DNA from 3 places in the Pandoraea pnomenusa genome. Region 1 is predicted to be linked to each of the others. Evidence: predicted binding sites of a transcription regulator. Region 1 holds the regulator's gene; each other region holds the start of a gene.
What was found. Region 1 encodes sigma-54, which starts transcription at its own class of promoters, with help from an activator protein. Its sites were predicted from a motif close to TGGCANGNAANCTGCTTT; they were not measured.

Region 1 (6,443 bases):
CGCGGCACGCTCAATGCCGACATGTCGGTGGTGGACCTGTACGACGACGCCGTCGTGGTGCGCCAGGCCGGCCCGCGCGACCCGGAAATGCGCGCACTCTCGGAACATTTCCAGGTGCTGGTGAACGAAGACATCGTCCGCACGGAAAAACCCGTCCAGCTGTATCGCGGGATGTCCGTGATGTACGGCGATGGCATGATTTTCAATAACATCACGCGCGCCGTACAATTGCTCGGCAACGTGCACGGCACGATCCAGCCGGCGGAACTGGGCAACAAGTCCCCGGCACCGCCCGCCACGCCCGGCGCGCCATCCCAGACCAAACAGGGCTCCAAGACCCCATGACCGATCGCCGCAATCCGCGACCCGCATCCCTTTCGCTGCGTGCCCTGCGCGCGCTGGCCGCCGCCTTCGCCGTGCTCGGCGCCCTGGCGTCGCCGCTCGCCCATGCCGAACGCGCCGACCGCGACAAGCCGCTCAACATCGAGTCGGATCACATGAGCTACGACGACCTCAAGCAGGTCAACATCTTCACGGGCAACGTGACGATGACCAAGGGGACCATCCTCCTCAAGGCCGATCGCGTCGAAGTGACCCAGGATCCGGAGGGCTACCAGTACGCCACGGCCTACTACAAGCCGGGCGGCCCCCTCGCCTACATGCGCCAGAAGCGCGATGGCCTCGACGAGTACATCGACGGCTGGGGCCAGACGATCTACTACAACGGCAAGACGGAAGTCGCCACGCTCACCACGCAGGCCACGCTCAAGCGCCTGGCCGGCGGCACGCGCGTGCTCGACGAAATCCATGGCAGCGTGATCACTTACGACACGTACAACGAGGTCTATACCGCGAACAGCGGGGCCGACCAGGTCAACGCCAACAATCCGAACGGCCGTGTACGCGCCACGCTCGCGCCGCGCAATGCGACGGGTGCCGCACCCGCGGCCGGCGGCCCGGGCAGCAAGCCGGCCGCAGCACCCAAGGGCGATCTGCCGCCGCTGTCTCCCTCCAAAAGCATCGGGAATCCGCGTGAGTAATTCTGCCAACAACGCCTCGACCATCAACCCGGGCGCCGGGCCGTCGGGCAAGCCGAGCGCGCTCGTCGTGCGCTCGCTCAAGAAGCAATACGGCGCGCGCACCGTCGTGAAGGACGTGTCGCTGGACGTGAAAAGCGGCGAGGTCGTGGGATTGCTCGGCCCCAATGGTGCCGGCAAGACGACCTCGTTCTACATGATCGTGGGACTCGTGCCCGCCGACGACGGCGAAATCCAGCTCGACGGCAACCTGATCAGCGAATTGCCGATTCACGAACGCGCCCGCATGGGCGTCTCGTACCTGCCGCAGGAAGCATCGGTGTTTCGCAAGCTCACGGTCGAGGACAATATTCGCGCCGTGCTCGAACTGCAGGTCGACGCCCAGGGCAAGCCGCTCAAGCGCGACGAGATCGAGCGACGCATCGAAGCCCTGCTCGACGAGCTCCAGGTGAGCCATCTGCGCGAGAATCCGGCCATGTCGCTCTCCGGCGGCGAGCGCCGCCGCGTGGAAATCGCCCGGGCGCTGGCGACGCAACCGCGCTTCATCCTGCTCGACGAGCCGTTTGCCGGCGTCGATCCGATCGCCGTGCTGGAAATCCAGCGAATCGTGCGTTTTCTGAAAGATCGGGGCATCGGTGTCCTCATCACCGACCACAACGTGCGGGAAACGCTCGGCATCTGCGATCACGCCTACATCATCAGCGAAGGCTCGGTGCTCGCCGCGGGCACCCCCGACCAGATCGTGGCCGACGAGAGCGTCCGGCGCGTCTATCTGGGCGAGAATTTCCGGATGTAAAGCAAATTTTTCGCATGTAAACCCTGCCTCCGATAGGGCGCCGGGCCGGTTCCGCTGGCGTGACAAAGCCTCTACAATGAAGGCGAGACACGCTATGAAACCGACTCTTCAACTCCGCACCTCGCAGCACCTGACCCTCACGCCGCAGTTGCAGCAATCCATCCGGTTGTTGCAACTGTCGACGCTCGAACTTCAGCAGGAAGTCGAGCACGCCCTCACCCAGAACCCGATGCTCGAGCGCGAGGACGACTGGCTCGCGGGCTCGGTACGTGTCGGCACGGACGGGTCGCTTCGCAACGAGCGCAGCACGTCGGCGAGCAGCGCCAGCGAGGGCCATGAGTCCGCCAACGGCCATGACGAAACCCGCGAGCTCGACGGCCAGACCCGCTTCGACGACAGCAACCAGGACAGCGGCAGCGATTGGAGTCTTAACGATTTCGCCCGTTCGGGCAGCGCCTCGGACGACGACGACAACGCGCGCCCGCAGTTGCACGTCGATCACCCCAACCTTCGCGAACACCTGCTCGCGCAGCTGCGCCTGACCAAGGCGGGGCCGCGCGATCGCGCGCTTGTCGAATTCCTGATCGAATCGCTCGACGAAGACGGCTACCTCGGCACCATGCTCGACGAAATCCAGGCGGATATGCCTGAAGAGCTGGCGCTCGAGACCGAGGAGATCAACGCGGCGCTCGCGCTCCTGCAGAGCTTCGATCCGGCCGGTGTGGGTGCCCGTACGCCGTCCGAATGCCTGCGCCTTCAGTTGCAGCGCCTGCCGCCGAGCAATGTGCGCACGCTCTCGCTGCGCATCGTCTCGGATCACCTGGAACTGCTCGCCGCGCGCGATTACACGCGTTTGCGTCGCCTGCTCGGCGTGAGCGAAGACAGCCTGCGCGCGGCGCATCACCTGATTCGCTCGCTCGACCCTTTCCCCGGCGCGGCCTACGGCTCGCCGCAGGCCGATTACGTGGTGCCCGACGTGCTGGTGCGCAAGCAGGGCAGCAACTGGATCGCCGAACTCAACCCCGAGGTCATGCCGCGGCTGCGCATCAATGAGATGTACGCGCGAATTCTGCGAAACAACCGCAACGATCCGGGCACCGGCAATCTGCAGCAACAGCTCCAGGAAGCCCGCTGGCTGATCAAGAACATCCAGCAACGGTTCGACACGATCCTGCGTGTCGCACAGGCGATCGTCGAGCGTCAGAAGAACTTCTTCACGCACGGCGAAATCGGCATGCGGCCCTTGGTTTTACGCGAGATTGCTGATACGCTGGGTTTACATGAATCCACGATTTCACGGGTGACAACCAGTAAGTACATGCTCACTCCATTCGGGACTTTCGAGCTCAAGTACTTCTTTGGTTCGCACGTGGCCACGGAGGCGGGCGGCGCAGCGTCATCGACGGCCATCCGCGCACTCATCAAGCAACTCATAGGAGCAGAAGACCCGCAGAGCCCCCTTTCCGACAGCCGTATCGCGGAACTGCTGGCAGAGCAAGGGTTCGTGGTGGCGCGGCGCACTGTCGCGAAGTACCGCGAGGCCATGCGAATCCCCGCAGTCAACTTGCGCAAATCTTTGTAGTACGGTCCTAGTGCGCCATGTTGGCTCGCTGGGGCATTACGCCGCAGTGCGACATTGCGTCACGCCAATGGCTCTCGTCAGCCGGCGTCGCTCGTGACGCGGCCTGCACTTCGGCATTTCAGCAAGGAGAGCAGCTATGAATCTGAAGATCAGTGGACATCATCTCGAACTCACGCCGTCGCTGCGCGAATTCGTCGTCAACAAGCTCGAACGCGTGTTGAGGCACTTCGATCAGCTCATCGGCGCCGAGGTGATCCTCTCTGTCGACAAGACCAAGGAGAAGACCGGGCGCCAGATCGCCAGCATCACGGTGTATCTCAAGGGTAAGGAGATTTTCGTCGAGAAGTGTGACGAGAATATGTACGCCGCCATCGACAAGCTGATCGATATGCTCGACCGCAAGGTAATGCAATACAAGGACAAGGTTCAGGATCACGGCCGCGAGGCACTCAAGCACCAGCAACCTCCAGAGGCGGAACCGCTGCAATAAGTCCATCCGGGAGAGGTCGTCGCATTGACCGACACTGACGCGAAGCCGCACGGAACCTCACGCGCGAACCCACGTCTGTCATAAGTCTGGCATCACCCACCGCGGGGCCGTTGAACGGCCCCTTTTGTATGGTCCCGACGAGTTCCGCGCGTTGGCGCGGGCGCAGCGACGGGTGGTCTATAATGCGAGGTCAATCGGGGGTTGGAGGGCGACTACGCGTTCGCCCGCATTACAAGATGAATCGTTTAGTCAAACTCTTACCTGCGTCCAACATCCTGCTTGGACTGTCCGTCACCAGCAAGAAGCGCGTCTTCGAGCAAGCCGGGCTGCTCTTCGAGAGCAATGCCGGGCTCACGCGCGCGCTTGTCACCGACAATCTGTTTGCGCGCGAGCGTCTGGGCTCGACCGGGCTGGGGGAAGGCGTGGCGATTCCGCACGGCCGGATCAAGGGTCTGAAACATCCGATGGCCGCCTTCGTGCGCCTGGCCGACCCGATTCCCTTCGAAGCGCCCGACGGCCAGCCCGTCTCCCTGCTGTTCTTCCTGCTGGTTCCGGAACAGGCGACCCAGCAACATCTCGAGATTCTGTCCGAAATTGCCCAGTTGCTCTCCGATCGCTCGATGCGCGAGACATTGACCACGGCGCCCGACGCCGAAGTCATTCACGCCGCGCTCGCGAACTGGCAGCCCTGAGCCCGCGGGGGCTCGCCGATTTCCGCCGATATTCACGGGTATCGCCGCAAAGACTGACGAATTCCGTAGCTCCCACACCCAACCGAACGAGGCGACGCGGTGGAACTGACCGGCATCAACGCGCAGAGCATATTCGACGACAACGCAGCCACGCTGCGCCTGTCGTGGCTGACCGGCCATGAGGGATGGGAGCGCGGTTTCACGCCTGAAAGCGTGGCTACCGCAACCTCCAGCGCGGACCTCGTGGGTCACCTGAACCTCATTCACCCGAACCGGATCCAGGTGCTTGGCGAGGCCGAACTGCGCTATTACCAGCGCCTGACCGACGAGAACCGCAAACGTCACATGGGCGAAGTCATCGCCCTGGAACCGCCGTTCCTGGTGGTCGCGGACGGCCTCGAAGCGCCGCCCGACCTGGTGCTGCGCTGCACCCGTTCCTCGACCCCGCTGTTCACCACACCGATGTCGACGGCAGCTGTCATCGACAGCCTGCGGCTGTACATTTCGCGCGTGTTCGCCCCGCGATGCACGATGCACGGCGTATTTATCGACATTCTGGGCATGGGGGTGCTGCTGACCGGCGACTCCGGCCTGGGCAAGAGCGAGCTCGGCCTGGAACTGATCAGCCGGGGTCACGGGCTGGTGGCCGACGATGCCGTCGATTTCGTACGTCTCGGCCCGGACTTCGTGGAAGGCCGCTGTCCGCCCTTGTTGCAGAACCTGCTCGAAGTGCGCGGTCTGGGCCTGCTCGACATCAAGACGATCTTCGGCGAAACGGCCGTGCGCCGGAAGATGAAGCTCAAGCTGATCGTGCAACTGGTGCGCCGCCCCGACGGCGAATTCCAGCGCCTGCCGCTCGAGGCGCAGACGGTCGACGTGCTGGGGCTGCCGATCAACAAGGTCATTCTGCAAGTGGCCGCCGGGCGAAACCTTGCCGTGCTCGTGGAAGCCGCCGTGCGCAACACGATTCTGCAATTGCGCGGCATCGATACGCTCAAGGACTTCATGGAGCGCCAGCGCCAGGCCATGCAGGACCCGGACGGGATGCAGGGCAAGCTTCTCTGAGCGGCGCGACGCGTCGTCGTCCCCTTTTTCCCCGGGTTTACCGCAATTTTTGCGATTTTCTGTCAACGCCGCGCGATTGCGGCGCGTTTTCTTTCATGTTGTAATCGCCACGCGGCCCATCCCCGTGCGTGTCGACCTTATGGAGAGACGATCATGAAGAAAGCACTTGCTGCATTGCTCCTGGTATCCCCGCTGCTCGCATCGCCCGTGTTTGCCCAGACGGCCGCGCCGGCCCCCGCGCCCAAGGCGTCCAACTCGCAACAAAGCAAGATGAGCGCCTGCAATGCCCAGGCCGGCGACAAGAAGGGCGATGAGCGCAAGGCGTTCATGAAGTCGTGCCTGTCGAACAAGCCGGCCCCGGCAGCCAAGCAGACGCAGCAGGAAAAGATGAAGGCGTGCAACGCCCAGGCCGGCGACAAGAAAGGCGACGAGCGCAAGGCGTTCATGAAGTCGTGCCTGTCGAACAAGCCGGCAGGCTGATCCGCCGAGATCCAGGACCCAGCGATTTCCGCCAGACGGCGCCCCTTGCGGCGCCGTTTTTGTTGAACTGGCGCGAATTCGCGCGACAAAGCGCGACGTGTGCGGAACATTATCGCGTTCCGCTGCTCGACACCCGTAAGACACAATCGCTTACCATGAGGGTTGTATCCGGGAAATGTCATGAAGATCGTATTGATTACTGGCGTTTCGGGCTCCGGCAAGTCGCTCGCGCTGAATGTCCTCGAAGACGCGGGCTACTACTGTGTCGACAATCTGCCGTCACGCTTCCTGCCTGAACTCG
Region 2 (6,443 bases), 1.1 Mb from region 1:
CCAGCGTGGGAATGTCCGATGTCTTCGCACCGAGTGCCTCGAGACCGGCCGGAATGCCGATGTCCTTCGACAGGCGCCGGATCGCGGCGATGGCCGCCTTCGCACCTTCCTCGGCGCTCAGTCCGTCGACCTTCTCGCCCATCGCCTGTGCAATGTCCCTCAGGCGCGCGGCGCTCACACTCGCATTGAACTCCTCGACGTGCGGCAGCAGCACCGCGTTGCACACGCCGTGCGGCAAGTCGTAGAAGCCCCCGAGCTGGTGCGCCATCGCGTGCACGTAACCGAGCGACGCATTGTTGAAGGCCATCCCCGCCAGGAATTGCGCATAGGCCATGTTCTCGCGCGCCGCCATGTCGTCGCCGTGCGATACGGCGCGACGCAGGTTCTGCGAAATCAGCGTTACCGCCTTGAGCGCACACGCGTCGGTAATCGGCGTGGCGGCCGTCGACACGTAGGCCTCGGTCGCGTGCGTGAGTGCGTCCATGCCCGTGGCGGCGGTCAGCCCCTGGGGCATCGCCACCATCAGGGCCGGGTCGTTGACCGACAGCAACGGGGTCACGTTCCGGTCCACGATCGCCATCTTCACGTGCCGCTTCTCGTCCGTGATGATGCAAAAGCGCGTCATCTCGCTCGCGGTGCCTGCCGTGGTGTTGATCGCGACGAGCGGCAACTGCGGCTTCTTCGATTGGTCAACGCCTTCGTAGTCCGCAATGTGCCCGCCATTGGTCGCGCACAACGCAATGCCTTTCGCGCAGTCGTGCGGCGAGCCGCCGCCGAGCGAGATGACGAAATCGCACTGATGCTCGCGCAACATCGCCAACCCGGCTTCCACGTTGCTGACCGTGGGGTTCGGCTTGGCGCCGTCGAACACCACCGACTGAATGTCCTCTCGTGCCAGCAGCCCGGCCACCTTGTCGGCGACGCCGGCCCTGGCGAGGCCCGCGTCGGTCACGATCAACGCGCGGCGGAACTGATATTGACGCAAGGCGGCAATCGCCTCGTCGAGACTGCCCACGCCCATCATGTTGACGGCGGGAATGAAGAATGTCGTGCTCATGGTCATGCTCCTGATCTGTTCTGTGAGGGGCACACCGCGCGCGCTGCCGACGGCATCGTCGCAGCCGGCCGGACGCGCCGGCGGTGTCCAGAATCAACGCTTGCAAGCACTGAGGACAGCATCGCACCCAGGGCGCGATGTGTCCTTGATCTGCTGCAAACCGGGCAAGGAATAGAGCGAACGCTCAAAAGAACCCGAGCGGGTTGACGTCGTAGCTCACCAACAGATTCTTCGTTTGCTGGTAGTGGTCGAGCATCATCTTGTGGGTCTCGCGTCCGATCCCCGACTTCTTGTAGCCACCGAACGCCGCGTGCGCGGGATAGAGGTGATAGCAATTGGTCCACACGCGCCCGGCCTGGATCGCACGCCCCATCCGGTAGGCGCGATTGATGTCGCGTGTCCAGACCCCGGCGCCGAGACCGAACTCGGTGTCGTTCGCAATCGCGAGCGCCTCCGCTTCGTCCTTGAACGTCGTCACGCCCACCACCGGCCCGAAAATCTCTTCCTGGAACACGCGCATGCGGTTCTCGCCCTTGAGCAGCGTGGGCTGGATGTAGAAGCCCGAGGCGAGCGGGCCGTCGAGCATTTCGATGCCGCCGCCGGTGAGTATCGTGGCGCCTTCCTTGCGGGCGAGGTCGAGATACGTGAGGATCTTGTCGAACTGCTGTTGCGACGCCTGCGCGCCCACCGCGGTTTCCGTGTCGAGCGGATCGCCGCGCTTGATGCGGGCCACGCGCGCCATGACCACTTCCATGAACGGCTCGTAGATCGACTCCTGCACGAGCGCGCGCGACGGGCATGTGCACACCTCGCCCTGGTTCAGGAAGCCGAGCACCAGCCCTTCCGCCGCCTTTTCGACGAATTCGGGTTCACCGCGCATGATGTCGTCGAAGAAGATGTTCGGCGACTTGCCACCCAGCTCGACCGTGCTCGGGATCAGGTTGGCGGCCGCGCGCGCGAGAATCTGTCCGCCGATCGGGGTCGAGCCCGTGAAGGCGATCTTGGCGATCCGCCGGCTTGTCGCCAACGCCTCTCCCGCCTCCTTGCCAAAGCCCTGCACAATATTGAGCACCCCAGGCGGGAGCAGATCGCCCACGAGCTCGGCAAACAACGTGATCGAGAGCGGCGTCTGCTCCGCGGGCTTGAGCACCACGCAGTTGCCGGCAGCCAGCGCGGGCGCGAGTTTCCATGCCGCCATCAGCAACGGAAAATTCCACGGAATGATCTGACCCACGACGCCCAGCGGCTCATGGAAGTGGTACGCCGCCGTGTGGGCGTCGATCTCGGCCGCCGTGCCTTCCTGCGCACGAATGCAGCCCGCGAAGTAGCGGAAGTGATCGATGGCGAGCGGCAGGTCGGCGGCGAGCGTCTCGCGCACGGGCTTGCCGTTGTCCCACGTCTCGGCCACGGCGAAGCGCTCCAGCTGGCTCTCGAGCCGGTCGGCGATTTGCAGCAGAATGCGCGAGCGCGCCTGTACCGAGGTCTTTCCCCATTGCGGCGCGGCGGCGTGGGCCGCATCGAGGGCCAGCTCGATGTCGGCGCCGCCGGAGCGGGGAAACTCGCCGATCACCCCGCCTGTAACCGGCGACGTGTTGGTGAAATAGCGTCCTTCCACGGGCGGCACGAATTTGCCGCCAATGTAGTTCTCGTAACGCGGTTGCAGGGACAGCAGGGCACCGGGAGTGCCGGGAGGGGCGTATCGCATGTCGTGTCTCCGGATATTGTCGTGTCGGTGGCGCGGCGGCCACGCCACACCCCCAAAGCAATTCGCGGGCCACCCCGGTGCGCGCCAGGCGCCACGGGCATGGCCGGCACGCTGCCCGGTGCCGGGTGTGCCGATTCCGTGACACATCTGTGCCATGCCATGACGGGGGTGTCTCACCGTCGTGACAGGCAATCGCCCTGTGCCGGTCGATTGACATAGCGCATTGCAAACCCCCCCGGCATGCGACATGCTTCAGGGACGAATACGAGATCCGCAGATCATCCGGCAGGGGGAGACGACCAATGCCAGTCAATACCGAGTCGGCACACGCGCGCCGTGTGCTGAGCGTTGCCCAAGGGCGCCCGGCGCCGGGCGCCGCCGAGACCGACCCGAATATCGCCAGCTCGTGGCGCCGCTGCCTCGACGCGCATGCGCTCGACCCGGGCGCGCGCATGGCACCGCGCGTGCTCGCGTCGTCGGAGCTGCGCGAGCGACGCAGCGCGATGGAGCAGTTGCGTTCCGTGTCGATGCCGGTGCTCGAACGCTTGCAACGACAGTTGATGAATCCGCACCAGGCCGTGTTGCTGAGCGCGCCCGACGGCGTCATCGTCGATTCGCGGCTCCAAGACGGCACGCGCGACGACTTCCATCGCGCCGGTCTGTGGCCCGGCGCGGACTGGAGCGAATCGTGCGAAGGCACCAACGGCATCGGCACGTGCGCGGTCGAGCGCACCCCCGTCATCATCTGCCAGCAGGATCATTTCCGGGCGTTGCATACGCCGCTTACCTGCACGGCAAGTCCCGTCTTCGCGCCACACGGCGATCTGCTCGCGGTGATCGATGTGTCTTCGACGCGCGCCGACCTCACGCGCCAGAGCCAGTTTCACACGCTTGCCCTCGTCAACCTGTCCGCCAAGGTTGTGGAGAGCGAGTATTTCTTCCAGCACTATCGCGACGAATGGCTCCTGCAACTCCAGGAGCAGGCCGATCATCTCGGCGGTTTCGCGCAGGCGCTGGTCGCGTTCGACGACGCCGGGCGGGTGCTCGCCGTCAACCAGAGCGCGCTGAACCGGCTCGGCACGACGCGCGAGGGCATCGTCGGCACACGCGTGGACCGGTGGTTCGCGCAGCCGCTCGACGCGCTGTTCGCGCAGGCGCATCCGACGCCCGGCGCCTGCTGGCCCATTCGGACACATACCGGGGAAGCGCTGCTCGCGATGGTGCGCGCGCCGCTGCGCTCGGTGCGTGCGCCACGCGCGTCACCCGGTACGGCGACGACGCTGCACGGCGAGCGCGTCAAGCCATTCGCTGATGCCACGCTCGCACAGGCGTTCTCGCGCGCCTGCCGCGTTTTCGCCCACGACGTCCCCGTGCTCATCCGTGGCGAGACCGGGAGCGGCAAGGAAGTGTTCGCGCGCGCGGTGCACGCCGCCAGTGCGCGGGCCAGCGGCCCGTTCGTGGCATTGAACTGCGCGGCCATCCCCGAATCGCTGATCGAGAGTGAGTTGTTCGGCTATGTCGGCGGCAGCTTCACCGGCGCGCGCAAGGAAGGGATGAACGGCAAGCTGTGGCAGGCCAACGGCGGTACGTTGTTTCTCGACGAGATCGGCGACATGCCGTTTGCGATGCAAACACGCCTGCTGCGTGTGCTGGAGGAGCGCATGGTGTCGCCGCTTGGGGGCGGCGAGCCCGTGGCGCTCGACATTCGCGTGCTCAGCGCGACGCATCGTGACCTGTCCGAGCGGATTGCCGCGCGGGAGTTTCGCGAGGACCTGTTCTATCGTCTGAGCGGTCTCGAGGTCAGCGTACCGCCGCTGCGAGAGCGCGAAGACAAGCGTGACCTGATCTTCCAGCTACTCTCGCAAACGGACGCGCACGGCCGCATCGCGCTCACGGACGAAGCGCAGGAGCGCCTGTGCGCCTATGCGTGGCCGGGCAACGTGCGTCAGATGCGCAGCGTCATTCGCACGCTCGTCGCGCTCAACGAGCAGGATGTGATCACGGTGGATGACCTGCCGCAGGCGTTGCGCGAAGCGCGCGGCTCGATGCCGACCGGCGCCGGGCCGGAGGTGCCGACGGAGGCGCCGCTGGAAGCCGCGGAGCGTCAGGCGCTGCGCGCCACGCTCGACGCCTGCCAGGGTCAGGTCAGCGCCGCGGCGCGCAAGCTCGGCGTGAGCCGCAACACGCTGTACCGCAAGCTCCGGCGCTTCGGCCTGTTGCGGGGGTAAACGCTCCGGATCGTCGCGACGGGTGACGATCCGGTGCAGACTTACTTCGACGGGATCGGTGTTGCGCGATCCACCGGCACGGCGGTCACGCTGTTCTGCGGCGAGCCGTCGATGAGCTTGTCGGAGTAGGTGAGGTAGACCAGCGTATTGCGCGCCCTGTCGACCATGCGCACGATGCGCAGTCGCTTGAACAGCGGCGACATGCCCTCGGAGAAGACCTCCTCTTCCTTCGGCAATGGGCCGGTGAACGAGATCGGCCCCACCGGGCGGCAGGCAATCGACGCTTCCGCCCTGTCCTCCGCGAGGCCGACCATGCCTTTCAGGCCGCCCGTCTTCGCGCGCGAGACGTAGCAGGTGACGCCTCGGACCTTCGGATCGTCGTAGGCGTCCACGACGATCTTGTGATCCGGTCCCAGGAACTTGAATGCGGTGCTGACGTCGCCGATGCGCTCGGCATGCGCCCAACCCGCGGTGATCATCAATGTCAGTGCGACGGCTGTCTTCTTGAGCATGTCCTGTCTCCGGCAGCGGGAGCAGGCGTGTGTCGCCTGCCAAATCCGTGCCCGTGCGTGCCGGATTCTACTCGCGTCCCATGTTCGACGTGCGAAGCCATTGTGCGAAGGGTATCGGGTCCATATCCGAGGTGATGTACAACTGGCGCCGTGCCGCGTCGTACATGGCGCCGAGTCTGGCGAGTTCGTCTTTCGCGCCATAGGTGTCGCCGCTCAGGTAGCGCCGCGTCGGCCGGGCGTCGGGCGGCATCGCCATGTTACGCAGGAGCGCGTCGTCCGCACGCGGTGTGGTGCGCGCCAGATCGAGCAACCCGATGAAGCCGCTCTGCCGGGTGCTGTCCGCGGGCGTGATGAGCGATATCGATTCTCTGGCGCGGGTGAGCGCGACGTAGAACAGGTTCTTCTCGCTCTCCAGCGGCGCGAACGGGTTCGGGAACTCATTGCGTTCGAGATAGGGCATGACGACGTGATCGAATTCCCGGCCCTTGACGTTGGCGACGGTGTCGATGCTGATGCGCGCCTGAGTGCGGCCCTGACGCGCGCCGGCCAGGCGCGCCATCATCGCCTCGAAATAGGCGGCGAGCGGGGTGTCGTCCTGGGGCAGCGTCGACGCGAAGGCGCGCAGCGAACGCTCGACGAGGTCGACGTCGTAGGGCCGGGCGTACAGGCGTGTGGCGACCGACTGGAAGTCGACGCGTTGACGGATGCGTCGGAACGCGTCGCGGGCGGTGAGGGTGGCGGCGTCGGCGCGCAGCTCGCGAATCAGGCGTCCGATGTTGGCCGCCGGCGTCTGCTGCGGTGCGCCCAGCAGATACGACGTATAGATCTGTTCGAGCAGTTCGGGGTGTTTTGCCGTCAACTGGTACTGATCGCGCGTGAGACGGATGTTCGCGAAGATGCCGAGCACCGCGGCGACCGACATGCGCTCGCGCTCGTCGATG
Region 3 (6,443 bases), 1.9 Mb from region 1:
TGCCGCATATGTTCCGAGGCTTCGATCACGCCGCCATGGCGCGTGCGCTGCAGGCCGACCTGCCGGCGCTGGAACACGTGATCGTGGTCGGGGACGCCGCCTCGCCCGATGGCTTCGATGCCGTGCTCATGGCCGGCGAGCCCGCGGCCACCGACGACGAGCGCGCCGGGATGCAAGCTTCGCGCGCGCGGCCCGACGACGTGATGCAACTGATGTACACGTCGGGAACCACGGGCGAGCCCAAGGGGGTGATGCACAGCGCGAACACCACGTTCTCGAACATTGGGGCCTATGCGGAGCGCATGCGGCTCGGTCGCGACGACGTCGTGCTGATGGGTTCGCCGCTCGCGCACCAGACCGGCTTCATGTACGGCCTGATGATGCCGATCGTGCTCGGGGCCAGCGCCGTCATGCTCGACGTGTGGGACCCCGCCACGGCGGTCCGCCTGATCCGCACGTATGACGTGACGTTCACGATGGCGTCGACGCCGTTTCTTGCCGACCTGACCAAGGCGGTCGCGGCCGGTGGCGCCACGGTGCCGACGCTGCGGGCGTTTCTCTGCGCGGGCGCGCCGATTCCGGGCCCGGTGGTCGAGCAGGCGCGCAAGGTGCTCGGTGCGAAGATCGTGTCGGCATGGGGCATGACGGAAAACGGGGCGGTCACGCTCACGCGCCTGGAGGATGACGACACGCGGGCGTCGACCACGGACGGCTGTCCGCTGCCGGGCGTGGAACTGCGCGTGGTCGATGCGCAGGGGCGGGAGTTGCCCCAGGGCGAAACCGGACGTTTGCTGGTGCGGTCGTGCTCGAACTTCGGCGGGTACCTGAAACGCCCGCAGTGGAACGGCACCGACGCCGAGGGCTGGTTCGACACCGGCGACATGGCCTGGCTCGACCCCAGCGGCTACGTGCGCATCGCCGGGCGCAGCAAGGACGTGATCATCCGGGGCGGCGAGAACATTCCGGTCGTCGAGATCGAGGCGCTGCTTTACCGGCACCCGGCGGTGGCGACGGTGGCTATCGTCGCCTATCCGGACGAGCGGCTCGGCGAGCGCGCGTGCGCGGTGGTGGTGCCGCGCCCGGGGCAGTCGATCGACTTGCCGGCGATCACCGATTTCCTGGCGTCGCACAAGGTCGCACGACAATACTGGCCCGAACGGATCGAAGTGCGCGACACGCTGCCGACGACGCCCACGGGTAAGATACAGAAATTCAAATTGCGCGAGATGCTGCACACGGGCGCGTGAGGACGCGCGTGCGCAGGCGCTGCATTCTTCAAGGATCGAAGATCGATGACATCGAAAGGACTGGATAGCGAATCGTTCGAGCTGCTGCTCGCCGCCGTGCAGCGTTTCATTCGGGAACGGCTGGTGCCGGCCGAGAACGACGTGGAGGAGCACGACGAAGTGCCCGCCGCGATCGTCGACGAGATGAAGGCGATGGGTCTGTTCGGCCTGTCGATCCCGGAGGAATTCGGTGGCATTGGCCTGTCGATGGCGCAGGAGGTGCGCGTGGCCTACGAGTTCGGGCAGACGTCGCTGGCGTTTCGCTCGGTGTTCGGCACCAACGTGGGCATCGGTTCGCAGGGCATTCTGATGGACGGCACCGACGCGCAAAAGCGCGAGCTGCTGCCGCGCGTGGCCAGCGGCGAGCTGATCATGTCTTTCGCGTTGACCGAGCCGGATGCCGGTTCCGACCCGGCCGCGCTCAAGACGCGCGCCGTGCTCGATGGCGACACCTATGTGATCGACGGTGTGAAGCGCTATATCACCAATGCGCCCCGCGCCGGGGCGTTCACGCTCATGGCCCGCACCGGCGGCGAGGGCGCGGGGGGCATCTCGGCGTTCATCGTGCCCGCCGACACGCCAGGGCTCTCGCTGGGCAAGCCCGACAAGAAGATGGGGCAGCGCGGCACGAAGACCTGCGACGTGGTGCTGCAGGGCGCGCGCGTACCCGCCGCGAACATCATCGGGGGCGAGGCGGGCAAGGGCTTCAAGACGGCCATGAAGGTGCTCGACCGGGGCCGTCTGCATGTGGCGGCGCTGGCCTGCGGCATGGCGCAGCGCATTCTTGACGAATCGGTCGCGTATGCGCGCGAGCGCAAGCAGTTCGGCCAGCGCATCGGCGATTTCCAGCTGGTGCAGGCAATGCTCGCCGACAGCCAGGCCGAGTTGTATGCCGGTTGGTCGATGGTGCAGGACTGTGCCCTGCGATACGACGCCAAACCCGCAGGCAGGCGCGACGCCGACGTCAGCACGCGGGCGTCGTGCGCCAAGCTCTTCTGCACGGAGATGGTGGGGCGCGTGGCCGACCGGGGCGTGCAGGTCCACGGCGGCGCGGGCTACATCAACGAGTACAAGGTCGAGCGCTTCTATCGCGACGTGCGTTTGCTGCGTCTTTACGAAGGCACGACGCAGATTCAGCAGTTGATCATCGGTCGCGCCCTGATGCAGGACGACTGACCGGCCCCCCCTCTGTGCCGAACGGCGGCGCGCGCCTGCCTCATCGTGGTGCGCGTACGCCGGGCTCCGTAGCGCGTTGCACTGCTGCGGTGCAGCAGATTTCGCACGCCTTTCGGGCATTTCCCATAGACAATTCTCCTGTTCTGCCTTGTCCTGCAACGCGCTGCGCGGGATCGGTCATCGCCTGGCACGCTTGTTGCGTTAGCGTCTAGGCCAGCGGCAAAGGCGTCGCAGGCAACGAATTCCGGTGCGACGTCAGGCGTGTCAGCTTGCGACGCACCCACAGGACAACGGCGTCCCTCCGTGCTGCGGCACGGTCGGACGCCGTTTTGTTTTTCGGGCGCTGCAAGCGCAGCAACAGGAGAAGACAGCATGGGCAAGCCTCGTCTGGTCGTCATCGGCAACGGCATGGCCGGCATTCGCACGCTCGAGGAGCTGCTCGAGATCGCGCCGAACCAGTACGACATCACCGTGTTCGGTGCCGAGCCACATCCGAACTACAACCGCATCCTGCTCTCGCCCGTGCTTGCGGGCGAGCAGTCGTTTGCCGACATCGTGCTCAATCCGCTCGACTGGTATGCGCAAAAGGGCATTACGCTGCATCTGGGCAAGGAGGTCACGCAGATCGACCGCCCGCGGCGCGTGGTGCGCTGCGCGGACGGTACCGAAGCCCCGTACGACCGACTGCTGATCGCGACCGGCTCCAGTCCGTTCATCCTGCCGGTGCCGGGCAAGGATCTGGCGGGCGTGATCAGCTATCGCGATATCCGCGACACGGAGATCATGATCGAGACGGCGCGCATGAAGCGCCATGCGGTCGTGATCGGCGGCGGCCTGCTCGGACTCGAGGCGGCCAACGGCCTGAAGCTGCGCGGCATGGACGTGACGGTCGTGCATCTGGCCGACACACTGCTCGAGCGCCAGCTCGACAGCACGGCGGGCAAACTGTTGCAGCAATCGCTCGAAGCCCGCGGCCTCGCTTTCCGGCTTTCGCACCAGACGTCGGCCATTCTCGGCGACGACAACGGCCACGTGCGTGCCGTGCAGTTCGCGAGCGGCGACGAAATCCCGGCCGATCTCGTGGTGATGGCCGCCGGCATCCGACCGAATACCTCGCTGGCCGAAGCCGCCGGGCTGCACTGCTCGCGCGGCATTGTCGTGTCCGACACGCTGCAAACCTACGATCCGCGCATCTATGCCGTGGGCGAATGCGTGAGTCACCGAGGCGTGGCGTACGGTCTCGTCGCGCCGTTGTTCGAACAGGCCAAGGTGTGCGCGAATCACCTCGCGCTCATGGGCATCGGCAGCTATCGCGGCTCGGTGATGTCGACCAAGCTCAAGGTCACCGGCATCGATCTGTTCTCGGCGGGCGACTTCCTGGGCGGCGAAGGCACGGAGGAGATCGTGCTGTCGGACCCGGCGAGCGGCGTGTACAAAAAACTCGTGATCCGCGACGACAAGCTGGTGGGCGCGTGCCTGTATGGCGACACCGCCGACGGCGCCTGGTACTTCAAGCTGCTGCGTGAGGGCCGCGCGCTGGGCGAGTTGCGCGAGCGCATCATGTTCGGCGAATCGAGCGTGGGCGACGTCGGTACGCAGGGACAGAACCGCGCGTCGGCCATGGCGGACACCGACGAGGTCTGCGGCTGCAATGGCGTGTGCAAGGGCACCATCGTGAAGGCCATCACCGAGAAGGGGCTCTTCACGCTCGACGAAGTGAAGAAGCACACCAAGGCGGCCAGTTCGTGCGGTTCGTGCGCCGGGCTGTGCGAGCAGATCCTGATGAGCACGCTGGGGTCGACCTACGACGCGGCGCCCAAGGAGAAGGCCGTGTGCGGCTGCACGGACCTCTCGCATGCCGACGTGCGCCGCGCCGTGCGCGAGCACCGGCTCACCACGCACCGCGCCGCGTTCGACTTTCTCGAATGGCGCACGCCGAACGGCTGCGCCACGTGCCGCCCGGCACTGAACTATTACATGTTGAGCACGTGGCCGAAGGAAGCCGTCGACGATCCGCAAAGCCGTTTCGTGAACGAGCGCGTGCACGCCAATATCCAGAAGGACAACACGTTCTCGGTCGTGCCGCAGATGAAGGGCGGCGTGACGAACCCCGGCGAGCTGCGTCGCATTGCCGACGTGGCGGACAAGTACCGGATTCCGATGGTCAAGGTCACCGGCGGCCAGCGCATCGATCTGCTCGGCGTGAAGAAGGAAGACCTCGTCAATGTCTGGCGCGATCTCGGCATGCCGTCGGGGCACGCCTACGGCAAGTCCATCCGCACGGTGAAGACCTGCGTGGGCAGCGAGTTCTGCCGCTTCGGCACGCAGAACAGCACGCAGATGGGGATCGACCTGGAGACGATGCTCGCGAACATGTGGTCGCCCCACAAGGTCAAGCTGGCGGTATCGGGCTGTCCGCGCAACTGCGCCGAGGCGGGCATCAAGGATGTGGGCGTGATTGCCGTCGATTCGGGATGGGAACTCTACGTGGGCGGCAACGGCGGCATCAAGACCGAAGTCGCGCAATTCCTCGTCAAGGTGAAGACGGCCGAGGAGGTCAAGGAGTACACCGGAGCGTTCCTCCAGCTTTACCGCGAGGAGGCCTATTACCTCGACCGCACCGTGCACTACCTCGCGCGCGTGGGACTCGACTACGTGAAGCAACGCGTGGTGAACGACGCAGCCAACCGTCGTGCACTCTACGAGCGCTTGCTGTTCGCGCTCGACGGTCTGCCCGATCCGTGGAAGGCCCGCATCGACGGTGCGCAGGCCAACGAATATCGACCGCTCGCGGCGCAGGGCGCGCGATCGGAAACCGAACCGGCGACGGTCTGAGGAGACTTCCATGACGCAATCCCGAACGATCTGGCTGCATGTGTGCGACATGGGCGCGATTCCGCGCCTCGGTACGCGGGTGCTCTCGCACGAGAGCGGCGATATTGCCCTGTTTCGCACCGAGAGCGACAAGGTGTTCGCGCTGCGCGACCGTTGTCCGCACAAGGGCGGGGCGCTCTCGCTGGGCATCGTGCACGGCGAGAAGGTGACGTGCCCGTTGCATGCCTGGAACATCGATCTGGCCACCGGAGAAGCCTGCGCCCCGGACGTGGGCTGCGCACAGCGCTTTGCCGTGCGCGTCGAGGCGGGCGAAGTGTATGTGTCGCTCGACGCGCAGGCCGGCGGGGCCGCCGACGCGACGGCGCTTGCCGCCGTCGTCTGAAGCCGCTGTCCCTGTTCGCGCTGCCCGCGCGCTCGTCGCACGAATTCCGGAGTCCTCATGACAACCCTCACGCAAACCACCTGCTGCTATTGCGGCGTCGGTTGCGGCATGCTCGTCGAGAGCGATGGTGAGCGCATCGTCGGGGTGCGGGGCGACCCCTCGCATCCGGCCAATCACGGACGACTGTGCAGCAAGGGCATGACCTTGCCGCTCACCGCCAGTTCGCTCGCCGGGCGCGTGCTCACCCCGGCGTTGCGCGCGACGCGCGACGCCGCTCGCGCGCCCACCTCGTGGGACGATGCGCTGGCGACCGTGGCGTCGCGCTTCGCCGACGTCATTCGTCGTCACGGTCCGCACGCCGTGGCGTTCTATGTCTCGGGCCAGTTGCTCACCGAGGATTACTACGTCTTCAACAAACTGGCCAAGGGGCTGGTGCGTACCAACAACATCGATACGAACTCGCGCCTGTGCATGTCGAGCGCGGTGAGTGCCTACAAGATGGCGTTCGGCGCCGACGGCCCGCCAACGTGCTACGACGATCTGGAAGCTGCGCGGACCGTGCTTTTCGCGGGCAGCAACATGGCGCATGCGCATCCGGTGCTGTTTCGCCGCCTGGAGGCGGCCAAGGCGGCCGACCCGTCGATTCGCTGGATCGTGGTGGACCCGCGCCGCACCGACACCGCGTCGATGGCCGATCTGCACCTGCCCATCGTGCCGGGCACCGACGTGGCGCTGTTTCACGGCATGCTGCATCACCTCATCTG

Region 2: the regulator sigma-54 is predicted to act here: its motif matches at 2,817-2,834, upstream of exaC (acetaldehyde dehydrogenase ExaC).
Region 3: the regulator sigma-54 is predicted to act here: its motif matches at 2,648-2,665, upstream of nirB (nitrite reductase large subunit NirB).

The regions. Positions count from the first base shown of each region.
Region 1 covers NZ_CP009553.3:4,835,402-4,841,844, forward strand. The annotation lists gene lptC (LPS export ABC transporter periplasmic protein LptC) at 1-345, shown strand, start outside; gene lptA (lipopolysaccharide transport periplasmic protein LptA) at 342-1,040, shown strand; gene lptB (LPS export ABC transporter ATP-binding protein) at 1,063-1,833, shown strand; gene LV28_RS45630 (RNA polymerase factor sigma-54) at 1,928-3,415, shown strand; gene hpf (ribosome hibernation-promoting factor, HPF/YfiA family) at 3,552-3,905, shown strand; gene ptsN (PTS IIA-like nitrogen regulatory protein PtsN) at 4,142-4,597, shown strand; gene hprK (HPr(Ser) kinase/phosphatase) at 4,697-5,662, shown strand; gene LV28_RS45650 (PsiF family protein) at 5,816-6,142, shown strand; gene rapZ (RNase adapter RapZ) at 6,323-6,443, shown strand, end outside.
Region 2 covers NZ_CP009553.3:532,184-538,626, forward strand. The annotation lists gene yiaY (L-threonine dehydrogenase) at 1-1,057, opposite strand, end outside; gene exaC (acetaldehyde dehydrogenase ExaC) at 1,242-2,762, opposite strand; gene LV28_RS26560 (sigma-54-dependent Fis family transcriptional regulator) at 3,065-4,990, shown strand; gene LV28_RS26565 (CreA family protein) at 5,032-5,502, opposite strand; gene LV28_RS26570 (UvrD-helicase domain-containing protein) at 5,570-6,443, opposite strand, start outside.
Region 3 covers NZ_CP009553.3:1,360,137-1,366,579, forward strand. The annotation lists gene aliA (cyclohexanecarboxylate-CoA ligase) at 1-1,247, shown strand, start outside; gene LV28_RS30250 (acyl-CoA dehydrogenase family protein) at 1,293-2,462, shown strand; gene nirB (nitrite reductase large subunit NirB) at 2,835-5,297, shown strand; gene nirD (nitrite reductase small subunit NirD) at 5,308-5,679, shown strand; gene LV28_RS30265 (nitrate reductase) at 5,737-6,443, shown strand, end outside.